Regions from separate parts of the Streptomyces asiaticus genome, predicted to be linked through region 1. Evidence: riboswitches for the same ligand, from Rfam matches in the RefSeq annotation. Region 1 holds a riboswitch; the other holds the start of a gene.
The links. Region 1 has a riboswitch for ZMP and ZTP ahead of glyA (serine hydroxymethyltransferase). Riboswitches for the same ligand answer to the same signal wherever they lie in the genome.
Positions count from the first base shown of each region.

Region 1 (3,456 bases):
CGATCCGGATCGTGGCGCCATGGGTGTCCTTGACCAGCACTCCGCGGTCCATCAGCCGCTCGGAGATCTGCCGCCCGGTGCCCCGCGACGGATCGATGTCCACCCCCGCCCACAGCCCCCGGCCGCGCACCTCCTGGACTCCCTTTCCCCGCAGCAGCCCCAGCTCCCGGTGGAGCAGCTCGCCCAGCGCGGCCGAGTGCCGCTGGAACTCCCCGGTCCGCACCATGGCGATGACCTCCAGGGCGACCGCGCAGCCGAGTGGGGAGCCGCCGAACGTCGAGCCGTGCTCCCCGGGGCGGTGCACCCCGAGGACCTCGCGGGAGGACACCACCGCCGACACCGGCACCACCCCGCCGCCCAGCGCCTTGCCCAGCACATAGGCGTCGGGGACCACGCCCTCGTGCTCGCAGGCGAAGGTGGTGCCGGTCCGGCCGAGGCCGGACTGGATCTCATCGGCGATGAACAGCACATTCCGCTCCCGGGTCAGCTCCCGGACCCCGGCCAGATAGCCGGGCGGCGGCACCACCACCCCCGCCTCACCCTGGATCGGCTCCAGCAGTACGGCGACCGTCTCCTCGGGCGCGGTGTCGAGCGTCGCCTCCATCGCCGCCAAGTCCCCGTACGGCACGATCGAGAACCCGGGGGTGAAGGGGCCGTGGTCGGCACGGGCCTCGGGATCGGTGGAGAAGCTGATGAGGGTGGTCGTCCGGCCGTGGAAGTTGTTCCCGGCGGCGATGATCCTGGCCCGGCCGTCCGGGACGCCCTTGATCCGATAGCCCCATTTGCGGGCGGTCTTGACGGCCGTCTCCACCGCCTCCGCGCCCGTGTTCATGGGCAGCACCATCTCCATGCCGCACAGCTCGGCCAGCTCGGAGCAGAAGGCGCCGAAGCGGTCGTGGTGGAAGGCGCGCGAGGTGAGGGTGACCCGGTCCAGCTGGGCCTTGGCGGCCTCGATCAGCCGGCGGTTGCGATGCCCGAAGTTGAGCGCCGAGTATCCGGCGAGGAGATCGAGATAGCGGCGGCCCTCGACATCGGTCATCCAGGCGCCCTCGGCGGACGCGACGACGACCGGCAGCGGGTGGTAGTTGTGCGCGCCATGGGCCTCGGCGGCGGCGATGGCCCGCTCCGCGGAGCGTCCCGGTCCCATCTTGTCCTCCTTGTCTCACTAGCTAGAGTGGGGGTGCGCATCGTGACTGGCGAGCCGAGCGTGGAACCGACCACGAGGAAGCGATGCGCGGCCACAGCGCCACGAGGTGCCGCCCGCCTGGGCACCCCGGGACACGACCGGACCGTCACCGATCGCCCCGGAGGACTCGATGAGCCTGCCCCTGTCCCATCCCGCCCTTCTCGCCGCCGACCCCGAACTGGCCTCGCTCGTCGGCTCCGAGGAGCTGTTGCAGTCCGAGACCCTGCGCCTGATCCCGAGCGAGAACTATGTCTCCGCCGCCGTCCTGGAAGCCTCCGGGACGGTGCTCCAGAACAAGTACAGCGAGGGCTACGCGGGCCGCCGCTACTACGAGGGCCAGCAGGTCATCGACCAGGTGGAGACCCTGGCGATCAACCGGGCCAAGGCCGTCTTCGGCGCCGAGCACGCCAATGTCCAGCCCTACTCCGGCTCGCCCGCCAACCTCGCGGTCTATCTGGCCTTCGCCAAGCCCGGTGACACCGTGATGGGCATGTCACTGCCCATGGGCGGCCATCTCACCCATGGCTGGGGCGTCTCCGCCACCGGCGCCTGGTTCCGCGGTGTCCAGTACGGGGTGCGGCAGGACACCGGCGCGATCGACTTCGACCAGGTGCGCGAGCTGGCCCGCAAGGAGCGGCCCAAGCTGATCTTCTGCGGTGGCACGGCGGTGCCCCGCACGATCGACTTCGCCGCCTTCGCGGAGATCGCCCGCGAGGTGGACGCGGTGCTCGTGGCCGATATCGCGCATATCGCCGGTCTGATCGCGGGCGGCGCCCATCCCTCGCCCGTCCCGTACGCCGATGTCATCTCCACCACCACTCATAAGACGCTCCGGGGTCCGCGCGGCGCGATGCTGATGTCGCGCGAGACCCATGCCAAGGCCATCGACAAGGCCGTCTTCCCCGGGCTCCAGGGCGGTCCGCACAACCAGACCACCGCCGCCATCGCGGTGGCCCTGCACGAGGCCGCCCAGCCCGCCTTCCGTGACTACGCCCGAGCCGTGGTCGCCAACGCCAAGGCGCTCGCCGAGGAACTGCTCGCCCGCGGTTTCGAGCTGGTCTCCGGCGGCACCGACAACCATCTGATCCTGATGGACCTGACGCCCAAGGAGGTGCCGGGCAAGGTCGCGGCCAAGGCCCTGGACCAGGCCGGGATCGTGGTGAACTACAACACCGTCCCGTACGACCCGCGCAAGCCCTTCGACCCGTCCGGTATCCGGATCGGCACCCCCTCTCTCACCTCGCGCGGTCTGTCCACCGAGCACATGCCCGCCGTGGCCGACTGGATCGACCGCGGGGTGACCGCCGCGGGGAGCGGTGACGAGGGCGCCCTCACCAAGATCAGGGCCGAGGTGTCCGAGCTGATGGCGGCCTACCCGGCGCCCGGTCTGCCGACCGGCTGACCCCCGGCGCGGGGCCCTGCCCGGCCTCCAGGCCGGGCAGCGGCCGCCACCACTGCTCCTCCCGGATCCGGTCGTCGTCGGCCACCGGCACCGGCAGGCCCACGATCCGGGCCAGCACCCGCTCGACCAGCGTCTCCCCGCCCCCCGGCGGGACGCCGCCCTCCGATGCCCCCGGGGGCGCGCCGTCCTCCGGCTCCACGCCGCCCGCCTGCGACACGCCGCGCCGCGACGGTCCGCCGGACGGCGGTATCCCCGGCCCCCGTCCGAGCGCCCGCAGCTCTCCGGGCAGCCCTCCCTCGGCCATCTCCGTCGCCTCCCCACTCCATCCCATCGGCCGTCTCCCTCTCGCTCTCCGGCGTCTCCGACGGCCCCAGCAGCCGCTCCAGCCGTCTCAGGGCGCGGCTCAGCCGCGATTTCACCGTGCCGCGAGGCCAGCCCAGCGCCTCCGCGGTCTCCCCCTCGTCCAGATCCAGCAGATAGCGGTGGACCACCACCCGCCGCTGTGGCTCGCTCAGCTCCTCCAGCGCGGCCAGCAGCCGCGCCCGCCGCTCGCCCGCCAGCGCCACGGCCGCCGGATCGGCCGACTCCGGTATCACCGGCTCGGCCCCGGCCAGCAGCGCCCCCTCCCGGTCCGCCGCCGTCCGTCTCCGGCGCGCCGAGCGCACCGCGTTACTCGTCTCATGGGCGACGATCCGCAGCAGCCAGGGGCGGAACGCCGCCTCGCTCTGGAACCGCCCGAGCGCGAGATACGCCTTCACAAAGGCGTCCTGCACCACATCCTCGGCATCCGCGCCCGCCCCGAGCAGCCGGGCGGTGCGGTGCGCGATCGGCGCATGGGCCCGCACCAGCTCGGCATACGCCTCGGCGT
Region 1 is NZ_JAGSHX010000006.1:3,898,856-3,902,311, reverse strand. It holds gene rocD (ornithine--oxo-acid transaminase) at 1-1,147, opposite strand, end outside; ZMP/ZTP riboswitch at 1,180-1,277, shown strand; gene glyA (serine hydroxymethyltransferase) at 1,317-2,588, shown strand; partial or broken gene KHP12_RS23855 (RNA polymerase sigma factor) at 2,927-3,456, opposite strand, start outside.

Region 2 (3,456 bases), 5.7 Mb from region 1:
CGGCGTGACACTCGACTACTACGAGAAGCGCGACGAGCCCATACAGCCGCAGCACTACGCGTTCCTCGTGCCCGACGAGCGGTTCGACGCCATGATCGCCCGCCTGGAAGCGGTCGGCGTCACCTACTACGCCGATCCCCACCACAACGACCCCGGTCGGATCAACCGTCTCTTCGGCGGCCGTGGCGCGTACTTCGACGATCCCAGTGGCCACAACATGGAGATCATCACCCGGCCCTACATCCGCCCTTAGCCACCGGCCCCGGCCACCGGCCCTGGCCACGGGGGGCATGCGCCACAGGGGGCGTCCGAAAGGGCGCCCCCGCCGGGCCGTACACCCGCGCGGCGCCCGGCCGGCTACCCCTCCTGCTGAGGAGAACGGTCACCGTCGTCCCCGTCGCGCTCTTCGTGGTCCTGGCCGCCACGCTGGACCTGCGGGCGTCGTTGTACGCGGTGGTCCCGCTGAGCCTGCTCGTGGGCGGCGCGGTCTGGCAGGACACCGCCGACCACGCCCTGGCCCGCAGTCCACGAGCGCTGCTGCGCGCGGACCGCCGGACCGTATGGACGCTGCCCGGCACGCGCGCCGTCGCCGAACCCCGCCGTGCCGCCGCCGCGGTGGTGTGCCTCCTTCCGTTGCTGGCGATGTTCCTGGGCGAACAGGTCAAGACGTACTACCCTCCGGGGATGACGCCGCCCTCCCACAGCGAGGAACTGGTCACCGGCCGGGACTGGTTGCTGGCGTCGCTGAGCAGCGCCGATCCATCCGTGCCACGAGATGCGATCGCCTCGGCGCTGTCCCCGCTCGTGGTCTGTCTGATGCTGCCCGGGCTGGCCATCACCCGCATCACCCCGGACGACGAACGCTACCGCTCCCTGCCCGAGGCCTGTGAGCTGCTGGACGAGCACATGGCCGCGCGGGCCATCCCCCGACCGCGACTGTCGACCCGGGAAGCCTTCAGCCACGGGGAGTCCCGCTGTTACTGGACCACCGACGGCGATGTGTCGCCCAGAATCGACCTGGTGGTCACCATCGGGCAGGCGGAGGCGGGGCAGAGCGCCGTCCAGGAAGCCGTGATGACGTTCCGCAACGCGGACACCATCAGCGGAGAACACGGCTGGGGCCGCAGGTCCACGCTCGACCTCGGGCAGGAGGTGGCCTGGTGGCGATGGGACGGCGGCGGTCAGGTGCTGGTGCGCCAGGCCAACGTCGTCCTCAACATGGACATGCACGGACCCGGCGCCGACACACGGCTGCCCGCCTTCGCCGAGGAGGTGCTGCACCGGGCGCTGACAGGAGCCCGGCGCGGCGGCTGACCGCTCAGCAATCCGCCCGTACGCCGGTCAGACCCGTCTGCCGCCGGGCGGCGTCCACGGTCTGTGCCAGCAGGACGGCGATGGTCATGGGCCCCACCCCGCCCGGCACCGGGGTGATCAGCCGGGCACGCCGACACGCGGAATCGAAGTCGACGTCCCCGACGTTGCCGGGGTTGTACCCGGCGTCGATCACCACGGCGCCCGGCTTGATGTCCTCGCCACGGATGAGCCGGGGCCGGCCCACGGCCGCCACGACGACATCGGCTTCCCGGAGTGCCGCGCTCAGGTCGGCGGTCCTGGAGTGGCAGTACGTCACCGTCGCGTCCCGGGCCAGCAGGAGCATTCCCACGGGCTTGCCCAGGATCGGACTACGGCCCACCACCACGGCGCGCCGCCCCGCGAGCTCGACGCGGTACTCGTCCAGGAGGCGCATGATGCCTCCCGGAGTGCATGACGCGAACCCCGGCAACCCGAAGCTCATCGCCCCGAAGGAGCTCATGGTGACGCCGTCGACATCCTTCTCGGGAGCGATGGCCTCGAACGCCGCCCGCTCATCGATATGAGCCCCGACGGGATGCTGTAGCAGGATGCCGTGCACTTCGGGGTCCTGGGACAGGGAGCCGAGGGTGGCGACCAACTCCGAGGTCGTCGTGGCGGCAGGCAGGGCGACGAACCGTGACGCTATCCCCGCCTTGGCGCAACGGGCGCGCTTCATACGGACATACGTGGCCGAGGCCGGATCCTCGCCCACCAGCACCGTTGCCAGACAGGGGGTGATTCCCGTGCGTCGAGCGATCTCCGAAGCATGGCCCGCCGCTTCCGCCACGATGCGCCGGGCGAGACCGGCGCCATCCATGAGCTGGGCCGTCTGTGTCGAGGACAAGGTCGCCTCCCAGGCGTTACCGACTACTCGCCCAGGCGCACGGCATCGACCCGATCGTCAGGCCGCTCCCCGGTGGTGCTCCACCTCAGCGCCAGTCACGGCCCGACACCACTGTAGGACACCCCGGACGGTCTTCGTCGGGCGTTTTTCTTCCCCTTTCCCGCCGCCATCCACCAGGCGTTTCCCCGCGGATGAGCGAATGCCACCCCTGGCCGGACCATGATCCGATGCCCCCTAGACTGTCTCGCAATCCTCACGTTGATCGGAGCACGACATGCGTCGCCTTGCCCTTGCCCTCCTGGCATGTTCAGCCCTCACACTCGCCGGGTGCGCGCAGGACTTTGACCGGGGCCCTGACGGGACCGTCACCGACAAGGTCAAGGACGGGAAGAAGTTCTACCTGGTCGTGGATCCGGCCAAGGGCGGCGAGGAGAAGAAGTTCCGGGTCAGCAAGTACGACTACCACGACTGCAACCGTGGCTCGAAGTACCCCAAGTGCGTTGACGACTAAAGGTCATTGAGCCCGAGCGTACTCCTCGTCGGCCCCGACCGTCCGCGGTCGGGGCCGACGATGTTTCCGTTTCACCCGTCGGCCGAGGCGGCCACGTCCGCGGCCGCCTGCCGCAGCGCGTGGCGGCAGGCCATGATCGCTGGGTGTCGGGTGCGGCCCCGGCGTACGGCGGTGAAGACACGGCGGGTGCGCCGGCCCCGGGGGAGCTGTCGCAGCGCGACGGTCGGGGGCGCTCCGTTCCATACGAGGCTGGGGAGCAGGGCGGCGGCGTGGCCCTGCTCGACGAGGCGGAGGTGGATCAGGAGGTCCGTGGTCTCGAACCGCACATCGGGCTCGAAACCGGCGTTCCGGCACAGGGTCATGGCCCAGTGGCGGGCGGCCGTGCCCTCGGGCTCCATGGCCCAGGGAAGGCCGGTGAGCGAGCGCAACGAAGCCGTGGGGCCGCCCTTGGGGCCGGGCCCGGTGTCGCTCCGCTCACCGGCCCGTGCGGGCAGGGAGAGGTGGAGGGGGTCATCGAACAGATCCTCCTGCTCCAGACCGGGCGGCCGCGGGTTGGGGTTGCCCGGGTACTCCTCGGCGACGACCAGGTCGAAATCGCGGGCCTGAAGCGCGGGGATGGCCGTTTCCGGTGGCATCTGCGTGATGTGCGCTCTCAGGCCGGGATGACGGTCGCGCAGCAGGCTCAGCATGCCGGGCACCAGGGCGAGAGTGGCCGTCTGGAACGAGGCGATGCGCAGGGTGCCGGTCA
Region 2 is NZ_JAGSHX010000006.1:9,570,114-9,573,569, forward strand. It holds gene KHP12_RS47910 (VOC family protein) at 1-253, shown strand, start outside; gene KHP12_RS47915 (hypothetical protein) at 409-1,314, shown strand; gene KHP12_RS47920 (bifunctional 5,10-methylenetetrahydrofolate dehydrogenase/5,10-methenyltetrahydrofolate cyclohydrolase) at 1,319-2,170, opposite strand; ZMP/ZTP riboswitch at 2,220-2,306, opposite strand; gene KHP12_RS47925 (hypothetical protein) at 2,472-2,708, shown strand; gene KHP12_RS47930 (LysR substrate-binding domain-containing protein) at 2,780-3,456, opposite strand, start outside.
Region 2: another riboswitch for ZMP and ZTP. It lies ahead of KHP12_RS47920 (bifunctional 5,10-methylenetetrahydrofolate dehydrogenase/5,10-methenyltetrahydrofolate cyclohydrolase); the one in region 1 lies ahead of glyA (serine hydroxymethyltransferase).